3 regions of the Kitasatospora sp. MBT66 genome follow, and region 1 is predicted to be linked to each of the others. Evidence: riboswitches for the same ligand, from Rfam matches in the RefSeq annotation. Region 1 holds a riboswitch; each other region holds the start of a gene.

Region 1 (6,014 bases):
AACAGGGCCTGGTGGCTCAGACCGAGGCTCTCGCCGAGCACGAAGGCCTCGGCGACCGCGATCATCGAGACGCCGAGGATCATGTTGTTGCAGATCTTCGCGGCCTGCCCGGTGCCGGACTCGCCGCAGTGCACCACCTTGCGGCCCATCGCCGCCAGCACCGGTTCGGCGGCGGCGAAGTCCTCCGCCGCGCCGCCGACCATGAAGGTCAGGCTCGCCGCCTCGGCGCCCGGGACCCCGCCGGAGACCGGGGCGTCCAGGGCCCGGTGGCCGGCGGTACGGGCGAGGTCCCGGGCGGCCCGGGCATCGCCGACCGCGATCGTGGAGCAGTCGACGAACAGCGCGTCCACCGCCGATGCGGTCAACTCCCGGTAGACCTCCAGCACATGGCGTCCGGTCGGCAGCATGGTGAGCACCAGCTCGGCGTCCGCGACCGCCTCGGCGGCCGAGGCGGCGATCCGTACGCCCTGGCCGGCCGCCCGCTCCCGGGCCTCCGGCACCAGGTCGTGGCCGGTGACGGTGTGGCCCGCCCCGACCAGGTTGGCGGCCATCGGGCCACCCATGTTGCCGAGTCCGACGAATCCGATCCGGTGGGTCACCAGCGCTCCAGGGGGGTGAGGTCGGCGAGGCCGAGTTCGCGCTCGCCCAGCGGGGCGAACCAGCGGGCCACGGCGGCGGGGTCGACGGCGTCCAGCGTGGCCGGACTCCAGTGCGGGGTGCGGTCCTTGTCGATCACCTGGGCCCGGATGCCCTCGGCGAGGTCCGGGGTGGCCAGGGCGGCGCAGGAGCTGCGGTACTCCTGGTCGAGCACCGCCTCCAGCGGGCCCAGCTCCCGGGCCCGGCGGAGCGCGGCCAGCGTCGCCTTGACCGCCGTCGGCGCGTTGGCGGTGATCCGCTCGGCCGCCTCCTTCGCCTCCGGTTCGCCACTGGTGCCGAGCCGTTCGAGGATCTCCTCGACGGTGTCGGCCGCGTAGCAGGTGTCGATCCACCCCCGCTGCCGCTCCAGCCGTCCGGGCGGCGGCTGTTCGACGTGCCGGGCGAGCGCGTCGTGGACGCTCGACTCGGCCAGGTCGTCGAGCAGGGCGGGCAGTCGCCCGGACGGTACGAAGTGGTCGGCGAGGCCGCAGAGCAGCGCGTCCGCGGCGCCGGCCGAGCCGGCGGTCAGCGCGAGGTGGGTGCCCAGCTCGCCGGGCGCCAGCGCGAGCAGATAGGTGCCGCCGACGTCGGGGACGAAGCCGATGCCCGCCTCGGGCATGGCGATCCTGGTGCGCTCGGTGACGATCCGGACGCTGCCGTGGGCGGAGACCCCGACCCCGCCGCCCATCACGATGCCGTCCATCACCGCGACATAGGGCTTGGGGTAGCGGGCGATCCTGGCGTTGAGGCGGTACTCGTCGCGCCAGAACTCCTCGACCTCGCGCGGGTCGCCGCCGGTCGCGGCGCGGTGGATGGCGACGATGTCGCCGCCGGCGCAGAAGGCCCGGTCGCCGGCCCCGGTGACGACGACGGTCGCGACCCGCGGGTCCTGCTCCCAGTCGTCCAGGGCGGCCGCGATCCGCCGCACCATCCCGTGGGTGAGGGCGTTGAGGGCGGTGGGGCGGTTGAGGACGATCAGTCCGGTCCGGCCCTCGCGCTGCACCAGGACCTCCTCGGTCCCGCTCCCGGTCCTGACGCCGCTCCCGGCGCCGTTCCCGCTTGTGCTCCCGTTCCCGGTCATCAGGCGGCCCCGGTCAGGCCGCGGGCGACGATGACGCGCATGATCTCGTTGGTCCCTTCCAGGATCTGGTGCACCCGCAGGTCGCGGACGATCTTCTCGATGCCGTACTCGGCCAGGTAGCCGTAACCGCCGTGCAGTTGGAGCGCCTGGTCGGCCACCTCGAAGCCGGTGTCGGTGGCGTGCCGCTTGGCCATCGCGCACAGCTGCGGGGCCCGGGCGTCGCCCCGGTCCAGGGCGTCGGCGGCCCGCCACAGCAGGGCCCGGGCGGCCTCCAGTTCGGTGGCCATGTCGGCGAGGCGGAACTGCAGCGCCTGGGCGTGCAGCAGCCGGGCGCCGAAGGCCTCGCGTTCGGCGAGGTGGGCCACGGTGCGCTCCAGCGCGCTCTGGGCGCCGCCGAGCGAGCAGGCGGCGATGCCGAGGCGGCCGCCGTTGAGGCCGCCCATGGCGATCCTGAAGCCCTCCCCCTCGGCGCCGAGCAGCCGGTCGGCGGGCAGCCGCACGCCGTCCAGCACCACCTGCCGGGTCGGCTGGGCGTTCCAGCCCATCTTGCGCTCGTTGGCGCCGAAGGACAGGCCCGGGTCGTCCCGGTCGACCAGGAAGGCCGAGATGCCCTTCGGCCCGGGCCCGCCGGTGCGCGCCATGACCAGGTAGACCTGGGCGCTGCCGGCGCCGGAGATGAACTGCTTGACGCCGTCCAGCACCCAGTGCTCGCCGTCCCGGACGGCCCGGGTGGTGAGCGCGGCGGCGTCGGAGCCGGCGCCGGGCTCGGTCAGGCAGTAGCTGGCGAGGTCCTCGGCCGTGCAGAGCCGGGGCAGCCAGCGGGCGCGCTGGGCGTCGTCGCCGTGGCGGTCGACCATCCAGGCGACCATGTTGTGGATGGAGAGGTAGGCGGCGATGGACGGGCAGCCGGTGGCGAGGGCCTCGAAGGCGACCGCGCCGTCGCGGCGGGTGAGGCCGGAGCCGCCGGACTCCTCCCGCACGTAGACGCCGGCCAGGCCGAGTTCGCCGGCCTTGCGCAGCACGTCGACCGGGAAGTGCTTGGTGTGGTCCCACTCCACGGCGTTCGGGGCGAGGTGCTCGTCGGCGAAGGCCCTGGTGGTCGCGGCGATCGCGCGCTGGTCGTCGGTGAGATCGTGCACGGCGCTCATCCCATCGTCGGCATGGTGAAGCTGGCGCCTTCCTTGACCCCGGAGGGCCAGCGCGAGGTCACCGTGCGGGTGCGGGTGTAGAAGCGGATCGAGTCCGGGCCGTGCTGGTTGAGGTCGCCGAAACCGGAGCGCTTCCAGCCGCCGAAGGTGTGGTAGGCGATCGGCACCGGGATCGGCACGTTGACGCCGACCATGCCGGTGTTGACCCGGCGGGTGAAGTCGCGGGCGGTGTCTCCGTCGCGGGTGTAGATGGCCACGCCGTTGCCGAACTCGTGCTCGCTGGGCAGGCGCAGGGCTTCCTCGTAGTCGGCGGCGCGGACCACGCTCAGCACCGGGCCGAAGATCTCCTCGCGGTGGATGCGCATCCCCGGCGTCACCCGGTCGAACAGCGAGGGGCCGAGGAAGAAGCCCTCCTCGTGGCCCTCCAGCCGGAAGTCGCGTCCGTCGACGACGAGTTCGGCGCCCTCCTCGACCCCGAGGTCCAGGTAGCCGCGGACCCGCTCCAGCGCGTCCCGGCCGACCAGCGGGCCGAAGTCCGCAGCGGGGTCGTCCGAGCGGCCGACCTTCAGCGCGCCGATCCGCTCGACCAGCTTGGCCACCAGGGCGTCGGCGGTCTCCTCGCCGACCGGGACGGCCACCGAGATCGCCATGCAGCGCTCGCCCGCCGAGCCGTAGCCGGCGCCGACCAGCGCGTCCGCCGCCTGGTCGAGGTCGGCGTCGGGCATCACGATCATGTGGTTCTTGGCGCCGCCGAAGCACTGGGCGCGCTTGCCGTGGGCGGCCGCGGTCGCGTAGACGTACTGGGCGATCGGGGTGGAGCCGACGAAGCCGACCGCCTGCACCCGGGGATCCTCCAGCAGGGTGTCGACGGCCTCCTTGCCGCCGTTCACCACGTTCAGCACGCCGGGCGGCAGTCCGGCCTCCAGGAACAGTTCGGCGAGCCGCAGCGGCACCGAGGGGTCGCGCTCGGAGGGCTTGAGCACGAAGGCGTTGCCGCAGGCCAGCGCGGGTGCGGCCTTCCAGAGCGGGATCATCGCGGGGAAGTTGAACGGGGTGATGCCGGCGACCACGCCGAGCGGCTGGCGCATCGAGTACACGTCGATGCCGGTGCCGGCGTTGTCGGTGAACTCGCCCTTGAGCAGGTGCGGGATCCCGGCCGCGAACTCGACCACCTCCAGGCCGCGCTGGAGGTCCCCGTGGGCGTCGGCGACGGTCTTGCCGTGCTCGGCGGAGAGCAGCCGGGCGAGCGATTCCCGCTCCTGCTCGACGAGTTGGAGGAAGCGCAGCAGCACCCGGGCCCGGCGCTGCGGGTTCCAGGCCGCCCACGCGGGCTGGGCCTGCGCCGCGTCGGCGATCACGGCCTCGACCTCGGCGCGGCTCGCGAGCGGCACCCGGGCCTGGACGCGGCCGGTGTTGGGGTCGTGGACGTCGCCGAAGCGGCCGGAGGTGCCGGCGGTGCGCTTGCCGCCGACGAAGTGGGTGAGTTCGGGGACGATCGACTCGGGGACGATCGACTCGGGGGTGGTCGACTCGGGGGTGGTCGGGTCGGGGAGCATTGATTCCTTCTCTCGTCAGGATGGGGAGAGGAGGAGTGGAGGCCGCGCCGGTGCGCGGGCGCACGGTGGTGCACCCGGCGGCAGGACGGCGGCGGCGGACGAACCGTCAGCGCGGGTGCGCCCCGGGGTTCGTCGGCACGGCAGAGCCGGGGGCGGTGGAACGCGAGCAGCCCGGATTCATGCGTGTCGTCTCCATCCTCGTGGAAAACACGGACCTTCCGCGGCCGGTATCCTGACTCCCGGATCGACGCGCGCCCCCGGGCCTTCCCGGCTGGCTGCCAGTGGCCGAACTCCTGCGAGGACGAACTCCCCGGTCACAGTGGCGGGACCGTGCCGGACTTTCACCGGCTTCCCTGACACCGCGGACCTGTTCCGACCATATAGTTGGACGTCCTAGTAAGTCCAGAGCCCCTTGCCGTCCGGGCGCGTCGGAGCACGCACCACCGGGAACGCGACGGGCCCCGGGGAGCACCCCGGGGCCCGGACGGCAGTCGACGCGACGTCAGACAGCCTCACCAGGAAGCGTCTTCACTCGGCGGCGTGGACCAGCTCGCCCCCGACATAGGTGCGCAGCACCCGGGCGGAGGCGATCTCCTCGGGCGGGCCGGTGAGGATGTCGCGGTCCAGGACGACCAGGTCGGCCAGCAGACCGGGCGCGAGCACCCCGGCGTCGTCGTGCCCGTTCACATGGGCGGTGCCCGCCGTGTAAGCGGCGATCGCCGAGGCCAGGTCGAGCCGCTGCTCGGGCAGGAACACCCGGTCGTCCTCGGCCTCCGGCTCCCGCCGGTTGACCGCGACGTGCAGACCGGCCAGCGGGTCCGGGCTGCTCACCGGCCAGTCGCTGCCCGCCGCCAGGGTGGCCCCGGCCCGCAGCAGCGCGCCGAACGGGTACTGCCAGGCGGCGCGCTCCGGGCCGAGGAAGGGGATGGTCAGCTCGTCCATCTGCGGCTCGTGCGCCGCCCACAGCGGCTGGATGTTGGCGATCGCGCCGAGCCGGGCGAACCGGGGCAGGTCGTCCGGGTGGACCACCTGGAGGTGGGCGAGGTGGTGGCGGGTGTCGCGCCGGCCGTTGGCGGCACGGGCGGCCTCGACCGCGTCCAGCGCCTCGCGCACTGCCCGGTCGCCGAGGGCGTGGAAGTGCACCTGGAAGTCCAGCGCGTCGAGTGCGGTCACGTACTCGCGCAGGGCGAGCGGATCGACGAAGCTGAGGCCGGAGTTGGCGGTGGCGCAGCCGCAGCCGTCCAGATAGGGGCTGGTCATCGCGGCGGTGAAGTTCTCCGCGATGCCGTCCTGCATGATCTTCACCGAGCCGGCCCGGAACCTGCCGTGGGCGGACTCGGCGCGGCGCTCGACGAGTTCGGCGATCTGCTCGGCGCCCCGCTCGCGCTCCCACCAGAGCGCGCCGTTCACCCGGGCGGTCAGCGCACCGGAGCGCGCGGCCGCCAGATAGGCGTCCGACGGGTCCGGCTGGCCGTTGAACTCGCCGAGCAGCGCGTCCTGCCAGCCGGTGATGCCGAGCGAGTGCAGCAGCCGCTGCGCCCGCAGCAGCCCCTCCAGCCGGTCGGCGGCGGTGATCGGCGGCACCAGCCGGGC
Region 2 (6,014 bases), on a different contig from region 1:
TCCGGGGGCCCGCCGGCCCGGCGGGTGTGTCGGTGCCGACTGCGATGATGGACGGGTCCTGAACGTTCGACCGGGGGAGCCGCGCCCGTGCCGGAAGGCCACATCATCCACCGCCTCGCCGCCGAGAACCACCGTGCCTTCGGCGGCCGGGCGGTCCGTGCCAGCAGCCCGCAGGGGCGGTTCGCGGACGGCGCCGCGCTGATCGACGGACGGGAGCTGGAGGCGGCGGAGGCCGTCGGCAAGCACCTGTTCCTCGGCTTCGGCGAGGACGCCTGGGTGCACATCCACCTCGGCCTGTACGGGGGCTTCGGCTTCGCCGCGATCGGCGACGGCCCGGTGCCGGCGCCGGTCGGGCTGGTCCGGCTGCGGTTGGAGAACGACGAGCACGTCGCCGATCTGCGCGGCCCCAACACCTGCGCGCTGATCACCGGCGCCGAGAAGGCCGCGGTGGCCGCCAGGCTCGGCCCCGACCCGCTGCGCGCCGACGCCGACCCGGAGGCCGCCTGGCGGCGGATGGCGGCCAGCCGGACGACGGTCGCCGCCCTGCTGATGGACCAGAAGGTGCTGGCCGGGGTGGGGAACGTCTACCGCGCCGAGGTGCTGTTCCGGCACGGCATCGATCCGCACCGGACGGGCCGCGAGCTGCTCCGGGCCGAGTGGGACGCGATCTGGGCCGACCTGGTCGCGCTGATGCGCGAGGGCGCCGGCGCGGGCCGCATCGACACCGTGCGCCCCGAGCACACCCCCGAGGCGATGGGCCGCCCGCCGCGGGTCGACGACCACGGCGGCGAGGTGTACGTCTACCGGCGGGCCGGGATGCCGTGCCTGGTCTGCGCCACCGAGGTCCGGGCGGAGGAGCACGCCTCCCGCAATCTGTTCTGGTGCCCGTCCTGCCAGCCGGCGGGTACCCCGGCCCGCTGACCGGGCCGCTGACCGGGCCGGCTCAGCCGGTGGCCGCGTCGTGCTCGGGGTGCTCGTCGTGCCCTGGGCGTTCCGGGTGCTCGGGGTGCTCCGGGTGCTCGTCGTGCTCGTGGTGCTCGGGGGAGTCGACGGCGCACGCGTCCAGCAGGGGGCGCAGGTTCGCGTCCACGAGCCGGTAGCGCACGACACGTCCCTCCTTCTCGCCGGTCACCACCCCGGCCGTCCGGAGCAGCCGCAGGGCCTGGGAGACGGCGGGGTCGCGCATGCCGGTGGCGACCGCCAGGTCGGTGACGGCGAGCGGCCCGGTGCGGTGCAGCGCGAGCAGCAGGGCGAGGCGGCCGGGGTCGGCGAGCAGCGAGAAGCGCTCGGCCCAGGAGCGGACGTGGGCGGTGTCGCCGATCGCCGCGATGGCCTCGCAGACCCGGTGCCCGTCGATGGTGCGGTGGCCCGCGCGGTCGGCCGGTACGAGATGCATACGGGCCATTCTCGCAGGCGGGACGCTGTGATCCTGGACACCTGCGCAGGTGCGCAGCCTTGCAAGGGTCACCGCCCGCCCCCTACGGTGTTGCCCGCCGTGGTGCTCGGGAAGACCGGTGACAGACCCCCAGGGGTCCCAGTCCGGAGCGGCCCTCGCCACTGTGATCGGGGGGAAGTGTCCGTACCCATGTCGCCACTGGGCGCCTCGCGCGTCTGGGAAGGCGGGTACGGGAGCCCCGTCAGCCAGGAGACCGGCCGCGGCATCTCACGAAGTATTTCCACGAGGTGCTGGAGCGTGATCCCAGGATGACCCTGCCCGAAACCGTCGCCGCCCCGGCGGCGCCCACCGCCCTGCCCACCTTCCGATGGCGGCGGGAGGACACCGTACGGACCGCCGGCCTGATGGCCGTGATCCTGGCCATGCACGTGGTGGCCTTCGGAACGCTGATCTTCCTGGTCGCGCCGGAGAAGTACGAGGTGGGCACCCAGGTCTTCGGGGTGGGCCTGGGCATCACCGCCTACACCCTCGGCATGCGGCACGCCTTCGACGCCGACCACATCGCGGTGATCGACAACACCACCCGGAAGCTGATGGCGGACGGCAAGCGGCCGGTCTCGGTCGGCTTCTGGTTCGCGCTCGGACACTCCTCGATGGTGGTCCTGATGGCCGCCCTGGTGGCGGGCGGCGCGCAACTGGCCAGCACCCTGATGGACGACGAGTCCACCACCCACCAGTGGCTGGGCGTGGTCGGCACCTCGGCCTCCGGGGCCTTCCTCTACCTGATCGGCGCGCTCAACCTGGCCGCGCTGTTCGGCATCCTCAAGGTCTTCCGCTCGATGCGGGAGGGCCGGTTCGACGAGGCCGAGCTGGAGGACCACCTCAACTCGCGCGGCCTGCTGGCCCGGGTGCTGAACCGGGCCACCCGCTCGATCACCCGCCCCGGCCAGATGTTCCCGGTCGGCATGGTGCTCGGCCTGGGCTTCGACACCGCGACCGAGGTCACCCTGATGGTGATGGCCGGCTCCGGCGCGGCCTCCGGCCTGCCCTGGTACGCGATCGTCTGCCTGCCGCTGCTGTTCGCGGCCGGCATGAGTCTGTTCGACACCCTGGACGGCACCTTCATGAACTTCGCCTACCAGTGGGCGTTCTCCAACCCGGTGCGCAAGGTCTACTACAACCTGACCATCACCGGACTGTCCATCGCGGTGGCGTTCATCATCGGGACCATCGAACTCGTCGGCGTCCTGCACGAGAAGCTGGACCTCACCGACCCGGTGACCGGCTGGATCGCGGACATCACCCTGGACAACGTCGGCTACGCCATCGTCGGCCTGTTCGTCGTCGTCTGGGGCGCCGCCATCGCCTACTGGCGCCTCGCCGGCGTCGAGCAGAAGTGGGCCGCCCCTGCCGCCCCCGGTTCGGCGCCCGGTTCGGCGCCCGTCGGCGGCGCCGAGTAGTCCCGCCCGGCTCACCGGCGGGCCTGTGCGGGAAGTCGGACCGACCGACTTCCCGCACAGGCCCGACGGGCTCAGCCGCCCGCGAACTCGCGGAGCTTGGCGCGGGTCTCCGCGTCGGTGGAGGTGATCACGGTGCCGATCATCCCGCGGGTCAGGAGCACCTTGTAGGTGTTCCGGATCAGCCGGTCGACCTCGGTATCGGGCGTGGACCGCGTGAACACCGGGTCCTTGGACGCCGTCCGGTCGGTCACCCAGCGATCCTGCCGCCACACGAGGTCCGGGCCGAGGATCACGCCGCTCCAGTCGTACTCGAAACCCTGGGCCGTGTACACGCAGCCGACCTGCCCGAAGCCGCCCGGATCGGTGGCCCAGAGCGCGGACGGCGGGGCTCCGTCCACCGCCGAGTCGCCGTGGACGTTCCACGGCCGGGACCAGTCGCCGATGACCACGTCCTGGGGGAGGGGCTCGCCCGGCTTCGGCTTCGTGGTCCACTTCCAGCAGTACCCGGCCGACATCCGGGCACCGAACCCTTCCGCGTTCCGGGTCTGCAGCAGCAGCTCCAGCTCCAGCGGTGAGTCGACGACCTGGAGCTCCATCCGGCCGTCCGGCTCCCAGACGGCCGGCTGCTCGTCCTGCAGGCCCAGCAGCCGTACCACCCAGCGCAGGTAGGCCTCGCTGCCGCCGCAACGGAACTGGCCGTCGAGCGGAACGACCTGACAGGACAGCCCCTTGTCCGCCGCGGCCTTCCGGATCTCGTCGACCGTGCCCATCTCACCCGGGCGCACAACCTGGTGCTCGTCCAGCAGGAACACCGGCACCCTCGCGGCGTCGATCAGCTCGTCGATCTGGGGCTTGCCCGTGCGGTTCGCGGCCTTGGTCCAACGGTTCGCCGAGGTCAGACGGATCCGGTGGGCCTCGTCGCAGACGAGCACGTCGAGACCGTTCCTATCGGCCGTCATGAAGCTGTTGAAGTACTTGAACAGCTGCTGGACCTCGGGCTTGCGCGCGCCCGCGACCTTGCGCATCGTCTTCGTGAAGGACTGGGAGCCCGTCGCGTGCAGCGCGCGGTGGCCGTCCCGGTAGAGCTCGCCCAACAGCGAGAGGGCGATCACGCTCTTCCCGCTGCCCGGCCCGCCGGTGATCACCACGACCTCCTTGTGGTCCGACTGCCGGGCCTTGCGGACCGCGCGCATCACCAGCTCGAACGCCTCGCGCTGCTCCTTCAGGAGGATGAAGTGCTCCCGCTCGCGGACCTCGGCGGCGGCGACGGCCATCAGCTGCCGGGACGGCTGGATCCGGCCCGCGCGCAGGGCGTCGCCGGCGGCGGAACCCGGCCCCGGGGCGAGCAGGGTGCGGAGGTGGTCGATCAGCCGCTCCCTGCGCTCCCCGGTGAACAGCCGCCCCTGCTGGTTCTGCTCCACCTCGTAGAGCCCGGACACACCGAACTCGGTCGCGTTGTGGAGGAACGCCACCCCCGCGACCAGGTGCTCGCGCCCGTCGAGGGCGCCGTTGAAGTCGCAGAGATAGCGGACGTAGTCGCGGACCTGCTCGACCGGGTTGAGCACCGGGCGCGGGTACGCGTCGACACGGCAGAGCGCGGGCGCGCCGTCCTCGGGCTCGGCGCCGGACCACTGCTTCAGCTCCACGACCACGTAGGACGGTTCGCCGGTCACCGGGTGGGTGCCGGCGAGGACGACGTCCGCCCGCTTGCTGCTGAGCGGGAGGGCGTACTCGATCAGCATCTCGACGTCGCCCAGGCCCGCTTCCCGCAGCGTCGCCGCGAGCACCGGCAGACTGCGCTCCCAGGAACGGACCTCGGATGCCGTCGGCCGGTGACCGTAGGAATGGAAGAACTGTTCGGCCAGACGCGCGGCGAGCGCTCCGGCACGGTGCTCGACGGTGACGGCGTCAGCGGTGGCACGGAACAGCAAGGCTTCCCCCCAGGCAGTACGAATCGGGGCCACCCTAACGCGGGCCACTGACATGCCCCAGGGCCCGGGGAGACCCGGCATCCGCTGTTCCGCTCGCTGGTTCGGCCGCGTACCATGACGCCGTCCCGCGCCCGAGCGTCCCTCCTGTCTCCTGGTGGCTCCTTCGTGCTCCTGCTTCAGCTCCCCGCCCGCGACCTGCTGCGCCTGCACGAGCGCGGGCTGCTCATCAGTCACCTCTCGCAGCGGCACCTGGTGTTCCGGGACAGGCTCGCCGGTCCCGGGGACGAGCGTGCCTGGCAGGCCAGTCTGATCGAACTCGCTCGCGATCTGGTCGAGGTCGACCGCGGCGATGTCCGGATGTTCGTGGAGTACCAGCCGAAGGCACTTGACGGTTCCGAGGTACCGCCCATGGACGTCCTGTTGGTCGGCCGGTTCCCGGACACCGACCGTGACTCGGTGTTGATCGTGGAGCTCAAGCAGTGGCGCGAGGCGGTCCGCAGCGAGGCCGATCCGGCCAAGTACGAGGTGCCGGGGATCAGGAAGCCCAAGGGGCACCCGGTCCAGCAGGTCCGTCGGTCGTACCGGTTCCTCACGGGTCCTGGAGGGATCCTGCACGGACTGACGATCGAGATCGCCGGGTTCTCCTACCTGCACAACGCCGAGGACGAGCAGGTCGCCGACCTGCTCAACGCTCCGGAGGCCACTGGGAGTGACGGGCTGTGCTTCACCTCGGACAGTCGGGACGACCTCCGTCGACTGCTGCTCCAGCGCTTCGCCGCCGGTGACACCGAGGCAGCCGCCGAGCGCATGATCGACCGCATCGGTATCCGCAACACACCGCTGCTGGAAGCGATGATGAAGTCGCGCGGGGAGGACACGGTGTTCACGCTGCGCGGGGCGCAGCAGACCGTGGTGGACGACGTGCTGCGGACGCTCACCCGGATCTACGACCGGGACGAGCGGGGCAAGCACGTGATCGTCGTCACCGGCGGGGCCGGGACGGGAAAGAGTGCCATTGCGCTCGAACTGCGCAACCGCCTGCTCAACGACCGCTACCGGGTGGGCTACGCGACCGGGGCGAGGGCTTTCCAGGCGAACCTCCAGGAGTACCTGGGCATGTCCGACGCGCGCTTCAAGCGGGACTTCCACTTCTTCAACGGCTTCGTTGATCCGCCGGAACCGTTGCTGGACGTCCTGCTCTGCGACGAGGCGCACCGGTTGCGCGAG
Region 3 (6,014 bases), on a different contig from region 1:
GACCGTCGGTCCCGACCCTGCCGTTCGGCAGGGTGGGAGCGCCCGGGTGGGCTCGGTAATTGTGCCGATCGGCACATGTGCGGGTGGGGGTGCCGCGACCAGGATTGGGGGCATCGAGAGGGCGGCCGACCGGGCCGCCGGGGAGGGAGACCCACCGTGTTCCGCATTCGTACCAGCATTCGTACCCGTAACCGTGCCGCCGTCCGGACCGCCCGGGCGACCGCTGCCGCCGGGCTGGCCCTCGCGGCGCTCACGGGCGTCGCACCGGCCTCCGCCGACGCCCTGTCCGTCCCCGGGTCGGACAGCTCCGTACCCGACGGCCGGGACGGCCGGGCCGAGCGACCGGCCAGCGTCAGCGGCAAGGCCCGGGTCTCGTACGCCTTCTCCCCGGACGACGAGATCTGGTTCACCGTCGACGCCCGGGCGAAGCCGTACTCCCGCCCGCTCCCGGGCACCAAGGCGCCCGACGGACTGCCCACCGACGCCGTCGGCACGGTCCGCTACTCGCACCGCGTGGCCGCCACCGGCGTGGTCTACAGCGCCGAGGCCGCGGTGGACTGCCTGAGCACCGGCGGCCCGGTCGCCACCCTGACCGCCGTCGTCACCACCTCGGACACCGGGAACGCCAACGAGAGGATCGGTCTGAGCATCTACCGGGGCAGCGGCCGCGACGGCGCCCGCCTCGGCTTCTCCTGGGGCGTGGCCAATCTCGACATGGGTCCCGACCAGAAGCCCTACCAGCCGGTGGTCGGCACCTGCATGGCCCCGGCCCCGTTCGCCCCGGTGATACGGGGCGGCTTCACCGTCCACCACGTGGAACTGGAGGCCCCGAAGGCGCCCGGCCGGTAGGGCACGGTCCGCCCGGTCGCCGGGGCGTGGCCCGCCCGACGGACACCGTGCGGACGCCGGCCGATCTCCAGGCCGAGCGTCCGCACGGAGAACCCACCGGGCGGGTCCGGGGTCAGGGCGCGGTGATGCCCGGCTGGGCACCGGCACCGAAGGACCAGCCCTCGACCTCGCCCGGGGCCGGGTTGTAGGAGCCGGCGCCGAGGTTGCTGTAGGACCACGGGCCGCCGTGCGCGGCGTGCCAGTACGACCAGTAGGCGGTGCCGGTCGGGTTGGTGCAGGTCGTCGGCAGGGTGTTGATCTTGCAGACGAAGCCCGGGAAGCGCGGGTGGAAGGCGTAGGAGAAACCGGCGCCGGTCAGGGCGGCGAGGCCGCTGGCCGGGTCCCCAGGGGCGCAGCCGGTCTCGATGCCGCCACCGAGGGCGGTGAAGTCGACGACGACGGTGACCCCGGAGCTGCCGGAGCAGGCGGCGGCCCGGGCCGGCGGGGCGGTCGCGGTGGAGACGCCGAGCAGGCCGGCGGTGAGGGCCGCGGCGGCGGCGAAGGCGCCGAGGGTACGGCGGGCGGGACGGGCGGAGGTGGTCATGGGGGTGCTCCTCGGGTGCGGCGGACGGCGGTGCGGGGTCACGGGCGGGCGACCGTCAGGGGCGCGCGGCCGGGGCCGGGCAGGCCAGGGTGGGGGCGGACGGGCGGGCGCCGTGGGCGCTGAGGCCGGCGAGGCCCTGACCGGAGAGGCCGAGGACGGCCTGAGCGGTGGCCCGGGCGGCGTTGGCGGGGTTGAAGCCGCTCGCGTCGTAGGCGACGGCGCCGCGCACGGCGGGATCGGCCGAGCAGCCCTGCTGGAGCTTCACCAGGCTGCTCCAGCCCTTGAGGCCGCTGACGAACCGGCCGCCGGGGAGCAGGGCGGCGGTGGCCAGGCCGGTGCTGTTGGCGTTGGAGGCGGTGGCACCGGCCGCGGCGAAACCGCCGTCGGTGTTCTGGTGGGCCGTCAGCCAGTCCAGGCCGGCCTTGGCCTTGGCGCTGCGGCCGGTGGCGGCGAGGGCCTGGGCCGCGAGTGCGGTGGCGTCGGTGTCGGCGGTGCAGGTGGCCTGCCCGAAGGCGACCGGGAAGCCGCCGTCGGCGCACTGGGAGGCGGCCAGGAAGTCGACGGCGGAGGCCGGGGCCCCGCCGGGGGTGCGCTGGAGGGCGATCAGGGCGAGGGACTGGCCGAAGGCGTTGCTGTAGTCGCCCCACTGGGAGCGGTCGGAGAATCGGCCGCTCGGCGTCAGGAGGGAGCGCAGCCGGGCGGGCAGGTCGACGCCGCCGAAGGCCGACGGGGCGGTGCCGCGCACCTCGGCGGCCAGCAGGAGCTTGGCGGTGGCACCGGCGTAGGCCTCGGTGGTGCCGTCGCCGAGGTAGCCGCTCAGGATCTCGGGCCGGGCGAGCCAGGCGGTGGCGCGGGCGGCGGCCTCGTCGGCGCTGCCGGCGGCGGCGAAGGCGAGCACGGCGTCGATGGTGAGGCCCTGGTCGGGGTAGGCGGTGCCGTCGAAGACCGACTCGAAGTGGTCGCCGTTGACGAGCTGGCGGGCCAGCCAGCCGGCCGCGGCGGCGTCCGGGCGGTAGGTGGCGGCGTCACCGGAGGCCGAGGAGACCGAGGAGGCCGGGGCGGTGGGGGCCGGGGCCGGGGTGGCGGCCTGGGCGGCGGTGACGGCCGGGAGGGTGGCGGTCAGGGCCAGCGCGGATATCGCGAGCAGACGGAGCGGGCGGCGGCGGAGCGCGGAGGCGGACATGCGAGGCCTTTCCGGGCCTGGGCGCACGGGCGGCCACCGGCGACCGTGCGGGGCGAGCTGCCCGACGGCTCCGGGAGCCCCTGGCCGCAGACCACGACGGGAGGAGGGGACACACACCTCCGCCGACGGGTACTCGGGCTCGCCGCCGACTGCCGTCGGCGGCCTACCGTTGCGGGTCAGCGCCGGAATTCGACCGGACTTCCCCCGACGGCGGAGTCAGAACATGACGGCTCATGATGTCGGCTCGGCTGAGAGAGGGTCAAGGCCGGTTCGGGGTCGGACCGCCGGGGGTGCGGGGCGCACCGGTCCGGTCGTGCACGGCGCGCGGCACGCGGCACGCGGCGGCCCGGTGAGGACAGGGACCCGCCCGACCGCCGCAGGGATGCGGCGGCCGGGCGGGAGACCGGGGCGGACGGGGTCCGGGCTTCGGGGTCGAGAGCCCTGGTGCGGACCCCGGGGCAGCCGCCTCCGGTCAGCAGGTGCCGGCCGCGCGCTCGCGCACGACCAGATCGGTGCGCCCCGCCGTGGCGTCCAGCCAGACCACCCGGGTCCCCCGGTCGGCCACCGGGGAGTACTGGCCGCCCCGGTTGCAGGACATCCGCTCGGGGGTGCCGCCGGTGAGCGGGAGCTGCCAGAGCTTGGGCAGGTCGGTGTTCCTGGTCTCCCCCCGCGCGGCCTCGGCGAAGGTGACCGCCCGGTCGGAGGCGGTGAGGCCGGTGATCCGGCGCGGCTCGGTGCCGGTGCCGGGCCGGGGACCGGCGGGCAGGAGGTCGGTCGCTCCGGAGCCGTCCAGCGCGCCGGAGCGGATCGTGCTGCCCTTCGTCCGGTCGAAGGGCGTCTCCACCCACAGCAGTCGGCCGCCGGCCAGTCGGAGGCTGCCGACCGCGGTCTCGCCGGCGGCGTGCGCGTCGTCCACCACGTACTGGGCGACGACCTTGCCGGCGGCGAGCGAGTAGACGGTCGGCGCACTCACGGTCCGCTCACCGACCTCCCAGCTCTCGGTCCAGGCGAGCAGGCCGTCGTGGAAGGCCAGCCCGGCGGCCCGGTGGCCCTCCGGCAGCGCGATCGGCACCACCGGAGCCCCGGCGTGGGAGAGCACCGGCCCACTGCGGCCGGTCGCGTGGTCCGTCAGCAGGAAGGCGACATCACCGCCGGAGACCCGGACGTCGGCGACGAACCGGTTCGCGCCGGGGTGGACGCTGCGCACCGGCCCACCGTTGAGCGGCCGGGCCAGCACCTCCATGCCCCAGTTGCCGTCGGCCCCCGGTCCCATCGCCACCCAGGCAGCGATCGTGCCGTCGGTGGCGGGCCAGCCGTGCGAGCGGCCGTCCTCCGGGCTGAGCCGGACGGGCTCGGCGGAGCCGGTGACGGCGCCCGTGTGGACGGCCATGCTGCCCTTGGCGCCCTTGTCCGCGGTGGCCGCCACCCAGCGGCCGGCGGCGACATCCGGTGCCACGCTCTCGGTGGAGAGTTCGCGCAGCAGCGGGCGGCTGTCCACGCCGATCCGGCGCTGCCAGCCTTCCTTGATCCCGTGGGCGTCGAAGGCCGCGGCCACGGTGCGGAGTTGGGCACGGTCGAGGCCGAGCGCGCGGCCCGCGGCGAGCACCGCGTTGCGGGCGTCGACGAAGTCGTCCAGCGGGGTGAGGTACTCGGCGAGCGCGCGGTAGACCAGGCGGTCGGCGAGCAGCGGGTCGAGGCTGCGCCGGATGTCCCACAACGCGCCGGAGACGATGGTGGAGTTGATGTGGATGCCGCCGCTGTCGACCCCGGCGGGCGCCCCGACGTAGTCCGCGACGGTGGTGCGGCGGTCGTCCAGCCGGCGGCCGGCGCAGGCCTCGGGGGTGCCGGTGCGGCAGAGGTCCTCGCCGAGCAGCGCCGCCCTGGGGTCGGTCATCGGGATGCCTCGGCCGGTCACCTCGATGGCGTTGCCGAAGTAGTCGGCGACGGCCTCGTTGAGGGCACCGGACTGGCCGAGGTCGACGAAGTCCGCGGTGTACTTGACGACGCCGTGCGTCATCTCGTGGCCGGCCACGTCGCGTGCGACGGCGAACGGGCGGAACTTGGCGCTGCCGCCCCCGTAGACCATCTTCGTGCCGTCCCAGTAGGCGTTGTCCATGGGCGCGCCGTTGCTGGTGACGTTGACGACGGAGACGATCGGTCCGGCCTTGCCGTCGATCCCTTCGCGGCCCAGGCGGTCGCGGTAGAAGTCGTAGACGGCGGCGGCGTTGAGGTGGGCGTCGGTGGCGCCGCTGGTGCCGGTGGCGGCCGGGAAGTCGGTGGTCGCCGAGGCGGCCGGGAGGACGTCGGCGGGCAGTCGGCGGAAGTCCTGCTCGTCCCGGCCGGCCGCGTCGTAGGTGGTGACGGTGGCGGGGTGGGTGAGGTCGACGAGCTGGTAGGTGCCGTCCGGGAGTCGGCCGATGTTCACCCGGGCGGGGCGGCCGAGGGCGTCGGGCGCGGTGCCGGTGGCGGGTTCGAGGGCCGGGGCGGCGGCTGCCGCGTCGGTGGATGCCACGGCGGCCGGGGCGTCGAGCGGGTACGGGGCGCGCACCTGGTAGGAGAGCGCGACCTCCCCTACCGAGGCGTCCACGAACACCTCCTGCGCCTTCGTCGCCCAGGCCACCGGGTCGCTCCCGCGCACCGTGAAGTGTCGGGCGAGCCGGCCGGAGCCGCCGGGCAGCACCACCAGGCCGTGGTCCTCGGCCGTCGCGCCGGCCCGGGCCGCCCCGTCCTGGACCGCGCCGATCGCGAGCTGTCGCAGTGCCTCGTCCGGCACGGTCTGCGCGGTCGGTGCGGTGAGCCCGGTGAAGTACTTGCCGCCGGCCGACTCGACCCGCTGCCCGGCGCCCTCGCCGACCAGGTGGACCAGGTACCTGGCCCCGAATACGGGTATGCCGCCGTGCCGCTGCTCGAACCGGACGGTGCGCCGGCCGTCGGCGGCACGCTCGACACCGGCCTCGGCGAGCTGCGCGGGGTCGACCCGGTAGCGGTCCTGATGGGCGGCCAGGTGGGCGCGGGCCGCCTCGGCCGGGTTGTCGCCGGGGGCCGCCTCGGCGAGGCCGGTGACCAGCTGCGGAGCGGCGGTGTCCGACCCGGCGACCAGCCCGGGCACCGGGTCGGCCTCGGCGGACGGCCCACCGGCCGGTCCGGCGAACGCGGGCGGCACAGCCACGCCGAGGCCGAGCACGGCGGCGATCGCGACGCCGAGCAGCTTGGGTCCGGGTGTACGGGAACGGTGATGCACTGCGGTCCTCCCAGGGGAAGCGGCGGGCCTGACGGCATGCCAGGCCATGCACGGACGGCGGACGCCCGCCCCCACGGCTCGTCCGTTCTCCGGAGCCGGCGGTCCGTCCTGTGGATCAACATAGGCCATCTCTCTGCATATGTCGATCGACTGCATAT

What was found. A riboswitch is a leader RNA that binds a small molecule or an ion and turns the genes downstream of it on or off. The one in region 1 is predicted to bind cobalamin.
Region 2: linked by a shared signal. The riboswitch ahead of BI06_RS25010 (HoxN/HupN/NixA family nickel/cobalt transporter) and the one ahead of BI06_RS01720 (CoA-acylating methylmalonate-semialdehyde dehydrogenase) in region 1 are both predicted to bind cobalamin.
Region 3: linked by a shared signal. The riboswitch ahead of BI06_RS54660 (prenyltransferase/squalene oxidase repeat-containing protein) and the one ahead of BI06_RS01720 (CoA-acylating methylmalonate-semialdehyde dehydrogenase) in region 1 are both predicted to bind cobalamin.

Annotation. Positions count from the first base shown of each region.
Region 1 is NZ_JAIY01000002.1:65,377-71,390, reverse strand. Features, by position in the region: gene mmsB (3-hydroxyisobutyrate dehydrogenase) at 1-599, opposite strand, end outside; gene BI06_RS01730 (enoyl-CoA hydratase/isomerase family protein) at 596-1,717, opposite strand; gene BI06_RS01725 (acyl-CoA dehydrogenase family protein) at 1,717-2,865, opposite strand; gene BI06_RS01720 (CoA-acylating methylmalonate-semialdehyde dehydrogenase) at 2,862-4,361, opposite strand; cobalamin riboswitch at 4,626-4,817, opposite strand; gene BI06_RS01715 (amidohydrolase) at 4,950-6,014, opposite strand, start outside.
Region 2 is NZ_JAIY01000010.1:91,561-97,574, reverse strand. Features, by position in the region: gene BI06_RS25020 (Fpg/Nei family DNA glycosylase) at 88-921, shown strand; partial or broken gene BI06_RS25015 (ArsR/SmtB family transcription factor) at 1,061-1,396, opposite strand; cobalamin riboswitch at 1,480-1,673, shown strand; gene BI06_RS25010 (HoxN/HupN/NixA family nickel/cobalt transporter) at 1,705-2,856, shown strand; gene BI06_RS25005 (DUF2075 domain-containing protein) at 2,928-4,787, opposite strand; gene BI06_RS25000 (DUF2075 domain-containing protein) at 4,953-6,014, shown strand, end outside.
Region 3 is NZ_JAIY01000003.1:840,449-846,462, reverse strand. Features, by position in the region: gene BI06_RS05805 (hypothetical protein) at 157-849, shown strand; gene BI06_RS05800 (hypothetical protein) at 962-1,432, opposite strand; gene BI06_RS54660 (prenyltransferase/squalene oxidase repeat-containing protein) at 1,488-2,615, opposite strand; cobalamin riboswitch at 2,722-2,861, opposite strand; gene BI06_RS05790 (M4 family metallopeptidase) at 3,088-5,856, opposite strand.